DNA from 4 places in the Bacillus sp. AL-1R genome. Region 3 is predicted to be linked to each of the others. Evidence: riboswitches for the same ligand, from Rfam matches in the RefSeq annotation. Region 3 holds a riboswitch; each other region holds the start of a gene.
The links. A riboswitch is a leader RNA that binds a small molecule or an ion and turns the genes downstream of it on or off. The one in region 3 is predicted to bind S-adenosylmethionine.

Region 1 (3,755 bases), 650 kb from region 3:
ACTGACAAAGAAATAGTTTATACTTATGTTTTAATAATAATATTTTAATCAATACTTATGTGGTTAAAGTATTCGTCCACTAAATACTAAAGCACTGTCAAAAACTAGATATAAGGGGTAAATGGATGAAAACAATCAAGAAAGTATCAACAATGCTGCCACGATTTTTCATGAAGATGAAGATTTATTAATATGGGGACCTACGAATAAAAAAAGAGAAACCTTAAGTTTCTCTTTAATGCAAATGATATTTAGTAATAAAAAATACTTGTTATATTTGATTAAAATCGAAGAAAAAAAATATATAGAAAAATCGACTATATGAGGCTATTCTTTAATTTTTTCTTCTTTAATATCAGGAGTCAATTCTTCTGATGCCTCTGTTTGATAACGTAAATTCCCAGTTGATACATTCTCTCGATGCTCTGTATTTTTAATAACATGATTATAAACATATTTATGAAAAAAGATTTCAAACAAACCTATTCCAATTGCAGAAATTAAAGCTGGTGTAAACATGCTACCACCATATGTTTTAGATCCCATATACCAAATGATTAAGAATGCTATTCCTACATCGGCTATTGTTGCTACTGTATTATTTGTTTTAGATAAGATCAACATATCACCAACGATATATGCGATTACCCCTAAAACTAACGTTATTAGAAATACATTTCTAAATGCCATATCGTATCCGATACCTAAAATTATATATAGTAATGCAAGACAGGCAATAAATTTAATGACAAATGCTTTTATATGTTTCATAGAAATCCCTCCTGAACTTATTATGAGAAATTTGTTTCACATATATTCTGTTCATATATAAAAAATCCACCTATTTAATAGGTGGACAAATTTCTTAATGTTGTTGTTGTTTTGTTTCAAAATGAAGAGGTGGTGGAACTAACCAACCTTTAGTTTTCATGATTTGTAGTAGTGCCGCTCCATCTTTTGCTTTTTTTGCCCCAAAACTAGCAAACATAGTGCCAATATCTTCACGAATTGATTGGCTCATTAATGCAGCATCGGCCGATACTCCAGCTGCTATTCCAGCAGCAACCATGTAAGCGATTTGAGCATCTTGAAACCTAGCTCCTGCTGGAATTTGTTCTAAATCGGCTTCTGGTCGTTCTGATGGAGTAGGAGGAACTGCAATATCATTATGTAAAAGAACTTCCTCAATTTCTTTTATTGCAGGTTTCATTGAATTTTCAATTACTTGTTTTAAAAATGCTCTTAACTCTTCATCACCAGTATGGTTAATATAAACTTGGTACGTATCTACACCAGCTTTAGTAGCTGATAGATGACTCCATAGACCGTATACTTCTCCGTAATGTAAAGGCTCATTTTGTGGATTGCCACTTAATACTCCCATTATAAATTTACTTCCCTTCTCAAATAAATTCATACTAATCTCCTTATAAAGAGGTAGGTACGAAAATTATTATGGAACCTTTGGATTGTTTTATACTATTTATTTATATGAGCAATGTCTCATATTAAAAAGGATTGCATTACCTTTTATATTTTAACTAGCTAAATGCACAGAACTTAGATTAGCTTTTTTTTAGATATAGATAACATGAATTATAAATCAATTGAAATCGACTAGTGTTTAAAAGATTATCTATTTTTTGATTGAATTTAAAACGAGATATTGGGAAAAGTATGGTTTGTTTGGTGAGAAATTAGTTACTGATTTTCCTATTAAGAGTTCATATTTTCCAAATCATGATTATGGGGAAGAAATTTATCCAATTAAAAAGAATTAGAACGATGTATTAAATATTCAGTAATCAAAAAATTTTAAAATTTTATTTTTTCTAATAAATCCAACAATGAAAGCGTTATCTTAATAAAAACGTTTGAATTCGCATATTGACAATCTGTTTACTAGGATTTATGATTCTTTTAAAGAAATTACATAACTCAAACTTATCGAGAGTGACTGAGGGATCAGGCCCTATGACGTCCGGCAACCTCCTTTTTAAGGAACGGTGCCACTTCCTGCAGAATGAATTCATTCTGAAAGATAAGTCGAAAACAATTGTTTCCGATGCCTCTTTCTGAATGAAAGAGGCTTTTTTTTACCTAAAACTAATAGGAGGTTATTCATGATTCGTGTAGATCATCTAGTAAAAGAGTATAAAACGAAAAAAAATACAATTATAGGCGTACATGATGTCTCTCTTACGATTGAAAAAGGCGAAATATTCGGTATAGTCGGATATAGCGGAGCAGGGAAAAGTTCACTTCTAAGATGTTTAAATTTTTTAGAAAAGCCTACTTCGGGAAATGTATATATTGACGGTGTGAATTTAATTCACTTTCAACTAAAGAGTTAAGGAAAGAGCGTCAGAAAATTGGCATGATTTTTCAACACTTTTATTTAGTTTCTTCTAAAACTGTGTTTGAGAATATAGCATTTGCTTTAAAAGCTGCTAACAAATCCAAGGTGGAAATTGAAAAAAGGGTACTGGAATTACTTGAATTAGTTGGCCTTTCTGATAAAAGGGATGTTTATCCTTCCCAGCTTAGTGGTGGTCAAAAGCAGCGTGTCGGGATTGCTCGAGCACTAGCAAATGAACCGCATGTACTTCTTTGTGATGAAGCAACATCAGCGCTTGACCCAAGCACAACAAAATCGATCCTACAATTACTTAGAAAAATAAACAAAGAACTAGGATTAACGATTGTTCTTATTACACATGAAATGGATGTTGTAAAAGATGTCTGTGACCGAATTGCTGTAATGCAAGATGGCAGAATAATTGAAATTGGCCCAGTATACGATATATTCGCAAAACCAAAAGAGGCTTTAACAAAGGACTTTATTAACACGATTTTACAATTTGAACTACCTGAACATTTGCTAAAAAACAGCAAGGGAACAGTAATCAAAATAACGTTCAAAGGAAATGTAGCGGAAGAATCCGTTGTGTCTGATATGCTTCAACAATTTAAGGTAAAAGGGAATATTCTTCATGGGAAAATTGAGTATATTCAAGAAACTCCACTCGGAATTTTTATAATGGAGATTTCAGGAGAACAAGCAGAAGTATTAAAAGCAATTGCGTATATTCAAGATCGAACAAACAACTTGGAGGTGATTTTAGGTGATCGAATCGCTATTAACGTTACTGCCTGATTTAGATAAAGCATTTTTTGAAACGATATATATGGTGCTGATTGCTCTTGCAGTTGCCATCATTATTGGACTCCCACTTGGCATTCTTTTATTTGTTACAGATAAAGATTTATTTTTAGAAAATAGAGGACTTAAATCTATTTTAGGATTTATTGTGAATATGGTTCGTTCCATCCCATTTATTATTTTGCTAGTCGCACTTTTACCAATTACGAATTTTCTAACAGGAAGTACAATTGGTCCAACGGCTGCTAGTGTATCTTTATCTGTTGCTGGGATTCCGTTTTTTGCTAGAATCGTAGAAACATCTCTAAGAGAAACAAATAAAGGGATCATCGAAGCCGCAGTAGCGGTAGGAGCAACACCTTGGATGATTATAAAAGATGTATTACTATCTGAAGCTCGTCCAAGTATTATTCAAGGGATTACACTTACGACGATTAGTTTAATTGGATATTCTGCTATGGCTGGTATTATCGGCGGTGGGGGGATAGGAGACCTTGCCATTCGCTTTGGTTACTATCGATACGATAATACTGTCATGTTAACAACAATTGTTGTGTTAATTTGTTTAGTTCAGCTAATTCAACTTGCAGGT
Region 2 (3,755 bases), 1.3 Mb from region 3:
CTACAAGTGTTACTTGGTTATTTGAACGTTGGTACCCTTCCATAAATGCTAAGTTACCGAGTCCACCACCACCTACTACACCAGCCATTGCTGTATAACCAACAATTGCGATTGTAGTAACAGTTAAACCTGAAATAATTGCTGGTAATGCTTCTGGTATTAATACTTTTACGATGATTGTAAAGGTACTAGCTCCCATTGCTCTTGCAGCTTCGATTACACCTTTATCAATTTCACGTAATCCGATTTCAACCATCCTTGCATAGAATGGTGCAGCACCAATTATTAATGCTGGTAATGCAGCTTTTGCTCCAAGCATAGTGTCAAGAATAAAGATGGTAAATGGAATTAATAAAATGATTAAAATGATAAACGGTATTGAACGAAAAATATTTACAAACGCTGCTAGGATAGTATTAAAAAATTTATTTTCAAGAAGCTGATCTTTGCTAGTTAAAAATAAGAATAAACCTATTATTAGTCCAAAAATGAACGTTGCAAGTGCAGCTATTACTGTCATGAATAATGTTTCTTGAGTGGCTAAAAGCATTGCATCCCAATCAACATTCGGAAAAAGTTGTGTCATCTTATGCTACCTCCACTTCAACTTGTTTTGATTCTAAATAAGCAATTGCCTCTTTGATGTTATTTATGTCTCCAACAAGTTGAATCTTCATTGTCCCATAAGAGCCTTCAGCAGTTTGAACAATTTTCCCTTGCAGAATGTTAATCTCAATATCAAAATGCTTAACAACTTCAGAAATATGTGGCTGATCTGCTTGACCATTTTTAAAGGTAAGCTTGTAAGTATTATCCTTCCCATCACCATGAGAAATTACTTCACCTTCATCGCCTTTGATTTGCGTCACAAATTTCTTTGTAATTGCTTGTTTAGGACGAGTAAATACATCAACAACATGGCCTTCTTCTACTACACTTCCGTTTTCCATTACAGCTACTCTTTGACAGATTTTTTGAATGACATGCATTTCATGAGTAATTAGGATAATTGTAATGCCAAGCTGTTTATTTATATTAGTTAGTAAAGCTAATATTGAATCCGTTGTTTCTGGATCTAGTGCAGAAGTCGCTTCATCACATAAAAGAACATCTGGATTATTAGCAAGTGCTCTTGCAATTCCGACACGTTGCTTTTGACCTCCACTCAGTTCAGAAGGATAAGCATTTTCTCTACCTTCAAGACCAACAAGTTTAATTAATTCTTTCGCACGATTAATGCTTTCCTTTTTTGGAACTTTAGCAATTTCAAGTGGGAAAAGTATATTTTCTAATACAGTTCTTGACCACAATAAATTAAAATGCTGAAAAATCATTCCTATTTTCTGTCTTGCTTTTCTTAACTGATTAGATGAGCATTTAGAGATCGATTGACCATTAATAATAACTTCACCTGTTGTAGGTGATTCAAGTCCATTCAGCATACGTAATAACGTACTTTTCCCTGCGCCGCTATATCCGATCATGCCAAAAATTTCACCTGCTTCAATATTTAACGAAACATTTTGTACTGCGGTAACTGTGCCCTTTTTACCCTTGTATGTTTTACTTACATTATTTATTTGAATCATACACTTGTTCTCCTTTCAAAACATTCTAACAACTTTTCTTTCAATTTTTTGTAAGAAAGTACTTTTTTAGTCGCATAAAACAAAAAAACCTTTCAACTCACATGAGCAGAAAGGTTTAACATACAAAAAGTATTCCTTTCTCTCATCTCTCAAAGCATATGCTTTGCAGGAATTAGCACCATTTCAATGACGATCATTGACGGTTGCTGGGTTTCACAGGGCACAGTCCCTCCACCTCTCTCGATAAGAGTTAACTTACGATCTATTTAGTTGTTGAGTGCAATTTCTTTAACGTAAGTCCAATTCTACAAAGATAGACACAAGTTGTCAACAATTTTCTATAAGTTTTTTTTCGTTTTCAACACTCGTATATTGAAAAATGGTTTCCATAAGTAGTAATAATCGATAGTTCCCTTCAAAAGAAGCGTCATTTAGTTTTAATAAAAGCCCTAATCTTTGCAAACCTGAATTTAGATATTCCCATCCATCCTTTGAAAAACTAACTCTGAGTTGCGGAATCGAACGATCAATTACCTCAATAAAAGGAGCCTTTTTGCTTAACTTTATAAAAACTTTTTCATTCAGACAATTAATTTCTACAATCTTTTCTTCAATTGGCAAAATGATTTGTAAATATTCCTTTTTTATAAATAAGTTTCTTGCTTGTCCAACCCACTCCTTGATTTCCATAATAAACACCTCTCCCGAATTCTTTAATCTTATTTTCTCATAGATAAGAGGTGTATTCTTTATATTTCTCTCGACATTTACCTTGATAAAAATCTATATTTTAATTTTATTTCTACAACATTCAACTCATTTCCCAAGAAATATGTCTAAAATCAGGAAATAGTTTTAGCCATATAAAAAGAGTGCAACTAACAGTATGCACTCATCGTTTAATATATAAATTATATTTTTTTAACAATTCATGTAAATAAGGTACAGACTTGAAAGCGTAAATTTTTTGTTTCATTTCCCCATTTTCAAAAATAAGTAAACAAGGTACACTTTCAACTTTCCAACTTTGAGCTTCCTCCACTATTTCATTAATATTCACCTTACAGATTGGTAAATTTGGCAGAATCTCATTTACTATTTCTAGCATTTTTGACGCTACTTGGCATGTACCACACATTGCGGTATAGATATAAATAACTGTTGTCTCTTTTGATTGAACTCTTTGCATTATTTCATTCTTTGTCCATTGCTGCATAATCTTTATTCCTTTTTAATTTGTACGTAAATAATCTGTAAATACTAAAATATCCGCCCCTAATAATACACTAGCTAAATGTTGACTCGGAGCTGTTGCCACTTCTCGATAACTTCGATCAATGTACAGATGCTCTGCCTGTGGAAATTCTCTTTTTAACAGTCTTCTAAGCTTTTCACCGGCCTCATCTGCATCTACTAACACATAGATTTCTCTTAAATCTAACATTTCAGCAAGCTCATCTAGCTTTGAAGTACCAACTGTACCATTCGTACAGATAATATCAACAGGCTCCTTTATGATCGTCTGTATCTTTCTCTTATCAGTAGTACCTTCGACAATGATAACTTTTCTTTGATCTTCAATATTCACTGGGCATCACCTAATGTATAGGACTCAAAAACTTTTGACTAAAAATCTTTTGTATATAGTATATTCGATTTCCTCTTTGTTGTTTCCTTTTTTTCCCTTAATGAAAATGTCCCTTTAAATTATGTTTTATGTAAATAAGTTAAGCTTTATTACTTTTATTATACACTCAAAATAAAAAAGCGCCCAAAAGGACGCTTTTTTAGATAATTAATCTTGATTGATCATTTCTTCGTATTGACCAGCAGTCATTAACTCATCAAGTTGAGAAGCGTCTGTAGCTTCAACAACTACCATCCATGCTTTTTCGTATGGAGATTCGTTTACGAATTCAGGATTTTCATCTAGATCAGAATTTACTTCAATTACTTTACCACTGATTGGAGCATATAGTTCAGATACTGTTTTTACAGACTCAACGCTACCGAATGGCTCATTAACAGTAAGCTCATCGCCTACTTCTGGTAGTTCAACAAATACGATATCTCCAAGCTCTGATTGAGCGAAATGAGTAATACCGATATAATATTTATTACCTTCAACTTTTACCCACTCATGTTCTTCTGAATAACGTAGTTCAT
Region 3 (3,755 bases):
TACAAACGAGAGTATGATGTTGATTTAGACCCAGAGGAAGAAGTAGCCATATTATTCGGTGGTAAAGCTGGATTAGTTGAGCTACCACTTTGTTTATGTGACCCAGGAGATACAATTTTAGTACCTGACCCAGGCTACCCAGACTATTTATCTGGTATATCCCTTTCCAAAACAGTACCATACATGCTCCCATTACTTGAGCAAAATCAATTTTTACCAGATTATCAATTAATTCCTCATGATGTTTTGGATGCTAGTAAAATATTATTTATCAATTATCCAAATAATCCAACAGGTGCTATAGCAACAGAAGAATTTTTTAAAGAAACAGTTGAGCTTGCAAAAAATAATAATATTACAGTTTGTCATGATTTTGCATATGGTGCATTTGGTTTTGACGGCAAAAAACCTTTAAGTTATCTTCAAACACCAGGAGCAAAGGAATGCGGGATTGAAATCTATACCCTTTCTAAAACTTATAATATGGCGGGTTGGAGAATCGGTTTTGCAGTTGGAAATAAAGAGGTCATTTCAGCAATTAATCTATTACAGGATCATCTTTATGTTAGCATCTTCCCTGCTGTTCAAGAAGCTGCAGTAGCCGCTCTAACTCAATCGCAAGATAGTGTAAAACAACTTTTAGCTCTTTATGAAGAGCGTAGAAATGTATTTATTAGTGGCTGCCATGAAATCGGCTGGGAAGTAACAGCACCAGCAGGTTCGTTTTTTGCCTGGTTAAGGATTCCATCAGGTTTTACATCACAGGAATTTGCTGATCTATTACTTGAAAAAGCACATATCGCAGTTGCTCCAGGAAATGGATTTGGAGAGTATGGTGAAGGTTATGTAAGAGTCGGTCTCCTTTCAGATACTGATCGATTGAAAGAAGCAGTTGCTAGATTAAAAGAGATTGAAATATTTTCTAAATTTAATGTTTGACAATTATGATTGTTCATGAAATAATGCGATTAGATTAAGTATTCAAAATTAAATATTAACTTTATTCAGAGTAGGTGGAGGGACCGAGCCCGATGAAACCCGGCAACCGGCTAGTTAACTAGTACGGTGCTAATTCTCGCAGCATTTGCTGGCAGATAAGGTGTAGGTAAACCTCTCCTTAGTGGAGAGGTTTTTTGTTTGATTAAAACTTTTTGGAGGTTTTGAAATGAGTGGAGTAATAGCAACTTACCAAGTTTATGATAAAAATCATCATTTGGAAAAAAAGGCAGAGGCAATTGCGTTAGGTTTAACGGTTGGTTCTTGGACGAATTTACCTCAAAATGATCAAATTCAATTACAAAAACATAAAGGCAAAGTACTTTCAGTTCGTGAATTAGATTGCGAAGAAAATATCGTTAACTTTTTAGGGTATAAACCGACAAAAGGAATGATTGAAATCTACTATCCTAGCTTAAATTTCACCTCTGATCTACCAGCTATTTTAACGACTGTTTTCGGTAAGCTATCCCTTGATGGAGAAGTCAAACTAATTGATTTAAATTTTACTGATGATATTCTATCTCTTTTTCCAGGTCCAAAATTTGGTATTAAAGGCATTCGAGAGAAATTGGACGTCTATGATCGACCTTTATTAATGAGCATTTTCAAATCAATTATCGGCAGAGATATTCAATACATTTCAGACGAATTAAAAAAGCAAGCTTTAGGTGGTGTTGATTTAATTAAAGATGACGAGATTCTTTTTGACACAAATACATCAATAACGGATCGTGTTACGTACGGTAAAAATATATTGAACCAAGTTTATGAGAAAACAGGACATAAAACATTATATGCCGTGAATTTAACTGGCCGTACATATGAACTAAAAGAAAAAGCATTACGTGCAGTTGAAGCTGGGGCCGATGTATTTTTATTAAATGTATTCTCGTATGGAATTGATGTACTGCAAGGTTTGGCAGAAGATCCATCAATTAATATTCCAATTATGGCTCATCCTGCAGTATCAGGTGCATATACAGCATCACCAATTTATGGAATCGACGCTGGATTATTACTAGGGAAACTTTTACGAATTGCTGGTGCAGATTTTAGTCTTTTCCCTTCTCCATATGGATCCGTTGCATTACAAAAAGAGACAGCTTTAAAAATTGCTGAAAATTTAACGATATCAAATGGATTAAAAGAAACTTTTCCAGTACCATCTGCTGGAATTCACCCAGGTCTTGTGCCTCAATTAATTCAAGATTTTGGAATTGAGCAAGTCATCAATGCTGGTGGCGGTGTTCATGGTCATCCGGACGGTCCAATTGGTGGAGGGAATGCATTTAGAGAAGCAATTTCAGCAACACTTTCTGGAGTTGAGCTAGAAGACTACGCACTTCCAAATACATCATTACAAAAAGCATTACAACTTTGGGGGTAAACAACAATGGCAATAAAGATTTTTTGTGATTTTGATGGAACAATTACTGAAGGGGACAATATCGTTAATTTAATTAAAGAATTTGCTCCTCCCTCTGTAAGTGAACAAATAAATGACGTATTAAATGGCAATCTATCGATTCGAGAAGGCGTAGAGAAAATGTTTGCTACAATTCCTTCATCGAAAAAACAAGAAATGACCGATTTTGTAATTGATCGAACTGTCATTCGAGATGGTTTTAGCGATTTTATTCAATTTGTAAGAGCTCAACAATATGAGTTAAAAGTTGTAAGTGGTGGACTAGACTTTTTCGTTCATCCAATATTAGCCGATTACCTTCCACTTTCGGATGTTTTATGTAATCGTACTGACTTTACAGGTCAAACGGTAAAAATTCATTGGGATCACTCTTGTGATGAAAACTGTACGAATGATTGTGGAATGTGTAAGCCATCTGTTAAAAGAAAGTTTAGTGAATCAAATGATTTTATCATCGTCATTGGCGATTCAATTACTGACTTACAAATTGCCAAAGAAGCCAATTTAATTTTTGCTCGAGATTTCTTAAAAGATAAATGCAAAGAATTATCTTTACCTTTTATTTCTTTTGAAAATTTCTATGATATTCGAGCTTCATTAGAAAAGGAGGTGCTAGTATGAAGAACTTTTTCAAACATTATGATGAAATCCGCGAGGTAAAAAAAGTACTTGCAAAACGAGATTGGTTTTTAGGAACTAGCGGAAACTTATCAATTAAAGTAAATGATGAACCTTTAAACTTTTTAGTTACAACTAGTGGTAAAGATAAAACGAAACATACTTATGACGATTTTTTACTCGTTAATGAATTTGACCAATCTGTTTGGGATGAATCAAAAAAACCATCAGCTGAAGCCATTTTACATCGTCTAATTTATCAACACACGAATGCAAAGTGTGTTCTTCATGTACACACTTTAGCAAATAATTTTATAACAAAAGATTTTCCAGATCAGGATGAGTTATCCTTTTCTGGGATCGAAATCATTAAAGCATTAGGACTATGGGAAGAAGATGCAGAAATTACCATTCCAATTATAAAAAATCATGCGCATATCCCTACTCTTGCAAATGAATTTCTACCTCATATTAAAAATGATCATGGTGCTGTACTAATTCATAATCATGGTATAACAGTATGGGCCGAATCAGCATTTGAAGCTAAAAAACAGTTAGAAGCTTATGAGTTTCTATTTCAATACGCATTACAAAGTATACAAAAAAATTTATTTATAAAGAATTAATTTGGAGGAATGAAGAATGGCAACTATTTGGGTAGAAAAAAAAGATTATCATATTACAAGTAATGTGGAAGTAAAAGCATATTTAG
Region 4 (3,755 bases), 290 kb from region 3:
TTTAATCATTCGAATCAGTTCAAGTGATGCTACATCATAAACTGAAGTTGCACCTGGAAAATCTCCTACCCTTGCTGGATCACCTGTTATAGCTAGAACCTCATTTAATCCTAAAGTTGCTAACCCCATTAAATGAGATTGGAGTCCAATCATATTCCGATCTCTACAAGTTAGATGCGTCAAGACCGGTACATCCAGTCTTTGAAGCAGGGATGCCATCGCCACATTCGAAATTCTAGGTGAAGCTAAAGGATTATCTGCTAAGGTGATTGCATCAGCCCCTGCTCTATGTAATGCCTTCGCTCCTTCAAAAAACTTTCTTGTTTGTAATGTTTTTGGCGGATCTAGCTCTGCAATGATTGTCGTTTTATTTTTTGCCTTTTCTGCTAGCGTTTCATTCTTTTGCTCTACTTGCTTTGGAATTGTAATTTTAATTGCTCTGTTTTTCACTTCTTTTTTTGTAACAGGCTGTAAAGTATCAATCTTACTTCGTAAAGCAGCGATATGCGCTGGTGTTGTACCGCAGCATCCACCGATTAATCTTACACCTTGTTCAATAAATGGTTTTGCCATATCTTCAAAATATTCTGGATTCGATTTGTATACGTATTTCCCCTCAGTGTATAGCGGTAATCCTGAATTTGGGAATGCCGATAAATAACCATTTGTCGGTAATGAAACTGTATTTAATGACTCCAGCATATGAAGAGGTCCAAGATGACAATTGATTCCGACTACATCTGCACCTAAATCTACTAAATTAGGAAGAATTTTTTCAATATATTGCCCACTTTGCATGACGCCAATTTCTTGTAGTGTTACTTGGGCAATGATTGGTAAATCGGTTCTTCCTCTTAATAGATTGACAGCATCATATAATTCATTTTCATCATAAAATGTTTCAAGCATAATCCCATCTACGCCTTCTTCTAGTAAGGCTGAAGCTTGCTCAAGTATCATCATCTCACGTTCTAAAGCTGTCGTAAAAGTAGAACCTACATATTTCATTCCACCGATCCCACCAATTACTAAAGCTCTTCCTTTTGAAGCCGCTCTAGCATTTCTAACAGCCATTTGATTGATTTGCTTAACAAGCTTCTCCAAACCATATTGTCTCAGTTTTCCGGCATTAGCACCGTATGAATTAGTTTGAATCACTTCTGCGCCAGCATCTATATATTGTTCATGTATATGAATGATCCGATCACGCTCAGTAATATTAAGTTCTTCAAAACAACTGTGAAGTCCGCCAGAGTACAAAAGTGTTCCCATTGCGCCATCACCTAAAACAATTCCATCCTTTAACTTTTCCAATAAGCCCATTCAATCACTTCCCGTTTATATAAAATAAAAAACGCCATTCTCTCAACAAAATGAGAGAATGACGTTAAAGTACAGATTACGCCTTATCTCTCATGTTTTAAACATGCTGGATTTAGCACTTTTTAGCTTTCGCTAAAGTTGCCGGGTTTCATAGGGCCAGTCCCTCCACCGCTCTCGATAAGGATTATTTAGTTGTTATATTGAATATAAAACAGTTTACTATATTTATATGTTAAAGAAAAGACATTTATGGAAAGATTTTCAAAAATAAATATATTTTGTTAACATAATAGTATTATTTAACTATTTTTATAATGTGCTAGTGCTAATAGCGGATAAATTTCATTATAGCTATGATAGTGGATATAAAACTGACCGGGTAAGCCTAATCCTGTTGGGTAAGTTAATGCTTTATTAGTCAAATCAGTTTGATTCGTTAAAAATTTAATTCCTTTTCTAATTACTTCATCTTCTTTATTGCGAATTGAAAGTAAAGCATCAACTGCCCAGGCTGTTTGACTAGGAGTACTATATTTTAAAGGAACATATTTATTTTTAACAGCTGAAAGACCCGATTCTCCCCACCCTCCGTCTTCGTTTTGAATACTAACTAACCATTTCTCAGCTTTTTTAATTGCCTCATGATTTTTAGGAATCCCTACTGCTCTAAGACCAGTAATCGCTGCCCAAGTTCCATAAATATAACAAATTCCCCACCTACCATACCAGCTGCCATTTCTTTTTTGGTTTTTTAAAAGCCAATCAACTGCCTTTTTCACAATCGGGTCATCGTTTGAAATGGACGTATAATATCCAATAAATTCTAAAATGCGACCTGTTAAATCTGCAGTGGAAGGATCAATGATTGCATCTTTTGCATTTTCAATTGGCACAAATGTTAGCCACTTATTCGTTACATTTTTTTCAAATGCTCCCCAACCACCATCTTCATTTTGAAGTCCAAGTAAAAAATGTACCCCTCTTAACCAACGATCATGAATTGTGGATTGATCTAAAGCGCTTCTTGCTAATGCCCTTAAAGCAGCACCAGTATCATCATTATCTGGGATAAAAGAATTAACATCGGAAAAACCCCAACCACCAGGACTTACATTTTTAACATGAATCTTCCAATCACCAATACTATTCTGTTGTTTTTTAATTAAGTAACTTATCGATTTCGATACAATCGGATCACTTACTTTGTAACCAGCTTCTTGTATGGCATATGACAATAATGCAGTATCCCAAACTTTTGATGGCGAATTTTGAATATGAATTCCTGCTTCAGTATCAGCTGCATATGAAAGAAGTCCCTGTAGCGCATTTTGAATAACAGATGAAGTAGTTTCATAGCCTAAAGCCATTAAGGCATAAATCATATAAAACGTCGAAGTAGCATAGCTATAAAAAGTTCCATTTGTTTCAATACGATCAAGCATAAAGTTCTTTGCCTTTTCATATCCCTTTTGCTGAAAATAAAGAGGATATGAAGCTAACTTCTTTCCTTCTTCAAGTAAAAATTGATAAAAACTCCCTCGTTCTTCATAAAACCAATCTACCTCACTAGTTTCCATAAGATGATCGATATTTAGATCGTCATCCAATTTCACTTTAAATCGCTTATTTATACAAATGATCATTGGAACTAAATGAACTCTAGCATAATTGCTTAAATCAAATAAACTTAACGGTATTTTATCTGGCAGTAAAAAATAACTCATCGGAAAGTAAAATAATTTGGGATACTCAATCAAACCATGAGTAGCCAGAATCACCTTTAACATAAAATGTGTTTTTTTAATACCACCGTTTTCACGAATAAATTTTTCAGCTTTTTTCATACTTAAATGTTCTTTTGTATACTTTTTTGAGATTAATAAAGCTATGTAAGCTTGTACCGTTGCATTTAAGTTTCCTTCTTTTTCATCTTCGTATAATTTCCAGGCTCCATTTGGATATTGAAGATTGATGATTCGATCAATAATCCCGTCCATTACCTTTTGATTTTTGTATTCAAGATCATTCATTAATAAAATCATAAAACTATCCGTCATTAATGAACCTTCAAAACAAAATTCCCAAGTTCCATCTTCATCTTGTTTTGTTCTTAATCGTTTGATCCGCTCATCAATATTTCGTAAAACAATATTTTCGAGGTCCATTTTACCACCTCAGTTCAATTTTTTTCTAGCTGATGGTATTTCCCCATCCTTGTTGAATGGTCCATTTTAATTTCTTCTTGTTCAACATTACCTTCCATGTTTATTTTTTTACTAAAATAAACAATCGAAATAATAAATGCTAGAAAGCTAAATGGTAAAACAATTATTTTAAATCCGAACCACGTAAAAGAATGTAAAATATGAAAATAACTACCTAATAATAAGCAATAAGTAAGTAATATCAGGTCGAACACAATTACACCCAAA

Region 1: it holds a riboswitch for S-adenosylmethionine, as region 3 does, so the genes downstream of both, ACSBO6_RS05450 (methionine ABC transporter ATP-binding protein) here and ACSBO6_RS08565 (2,3-diketo-5-methylthiopentyl-1-phosphate enolase) in region 3, are expected to answer to the same signal.
Region 2: it holds a riboswitch for S-adenosylmethionine, as region 3 does, so the genes downstream of both, ACSBO6_RS02495 (methionine ABC transporter ATP-binding protein) here and ACSBO6_RS08565 (2,3-diketo-5-methylthiopentyl-1-phosphate enolase) in region 3, are expected to answer to the same signal.
Region 4: it holds a riboswitch for S-adenosylmethionine, as region 3 does, so the genes downstream of both, ACSBO6_RS09895 (bifunctional homocysteine S-methyltransferase/methylenetetrahydrofolate reductase) here and ACSBO6_RS08565 (2,3-diketo-5-methylthiopentyl-1-phosphate enolase) in region 3, are expected to answer to the same signal.

The regions. Positions count from the first base shown of each region.
Region 1 covers NZ_CP197469.1:1,162,661-1,166,415, forward strand. The annotation lists gene ACSBO6_RS05435 (hypothetical protein) at 122-325, shown strand; gene ACSBO6_RS05440 (YndM family protein) at 328-771, opposite strand; gene ACSBO6_RS05445 (DUF3231 family protein) at 866-1,417, opposite strand; SAM riboswitch class I at 1,942-2,048, shown strand; partial or broken gene ACSBO6_RS05450 (methionine ABC transporter ATP-binding protein) at 2,124-3,157, shown strand; gene ACSBO6_RS05455 (methionine ABC transporter permease) at 3,189-3,755, shown strand, end outside.
Region 2 covers NZ_CP197469.1:527,694-531,448, reverse strand. The annotation lists gene ACSBO6_RS02500 (methionine ABC transporter permease) at 1-586, opposite strand, end outside; gene ACSBO6_RS02495 (methionine ABC transporter ATP-binding protein) at 588-1,589, opposite strand; SAM riboswitch class I at 1,729-1,839, opposite strand; gene ACSBO6_RS02490 (hypothetical protein) at 1,917-2,279, opposite strand; gene ACSBO6_RS02485 (thioredoxin family protein) at 2,482-2,805, opposite strand; gene ACSBO6_RS02480 (ribonuclease M5) at 2,821-3,171, opposite strand; gene gcvH (glycine cleavage system protein GcvH) at 3,385-3,755, opposite strand, start outside.
Region 3 covers NZ_CP197469.1:1,815,725-1,819,479, reverse strand. The annotation lists gene ACSBO6_RS08570 (pyridoxal phosphate-dependent aminotransferase) at 1-939, shown strand, start outside; SAM riboswitch class I at 998-1,101, shown strand; gene ACSBO6_RS08565 (2,3-diketo-5-methylthiopentyl-1-phosphate enolase) at 1,166-2,386, shown strand; gene ACSBO6_RS08560 (2-hydroxy-3-keto-5-methylthiopentenyl-1-phosphate phosphatase) at 2,393-3,046, shown strand; gene ACSBO6_RS08555 (methylthioribulose 1-phosphate dehydratase) at 3,043-3,669, shown strand; gene ACSBO6_RS08550 (cupin domain-containing protein) at 3,686-3,755, shown strand, end outside.
Region 4 covers NZ_CP197469.1:2,106,236-2,109,990, reverse strand. The annotation lists gene ACSBO6_RS09895 (bifunctional homocysteine S-methyltransferase/methylenetetrahydrofolate reductase) at 1-1,323, opposite strand, end outside; SAM riboswitch class I at 1,404-1,507, opposite strand; gene ACSBO6_RS09890 (terpene cyclase/mutase family protein) at 1,623-3,488, opposite strand; gene ACSBO6_RS09885 (hypothetical protein) at 3,503-3,755, opposite strand, start outside.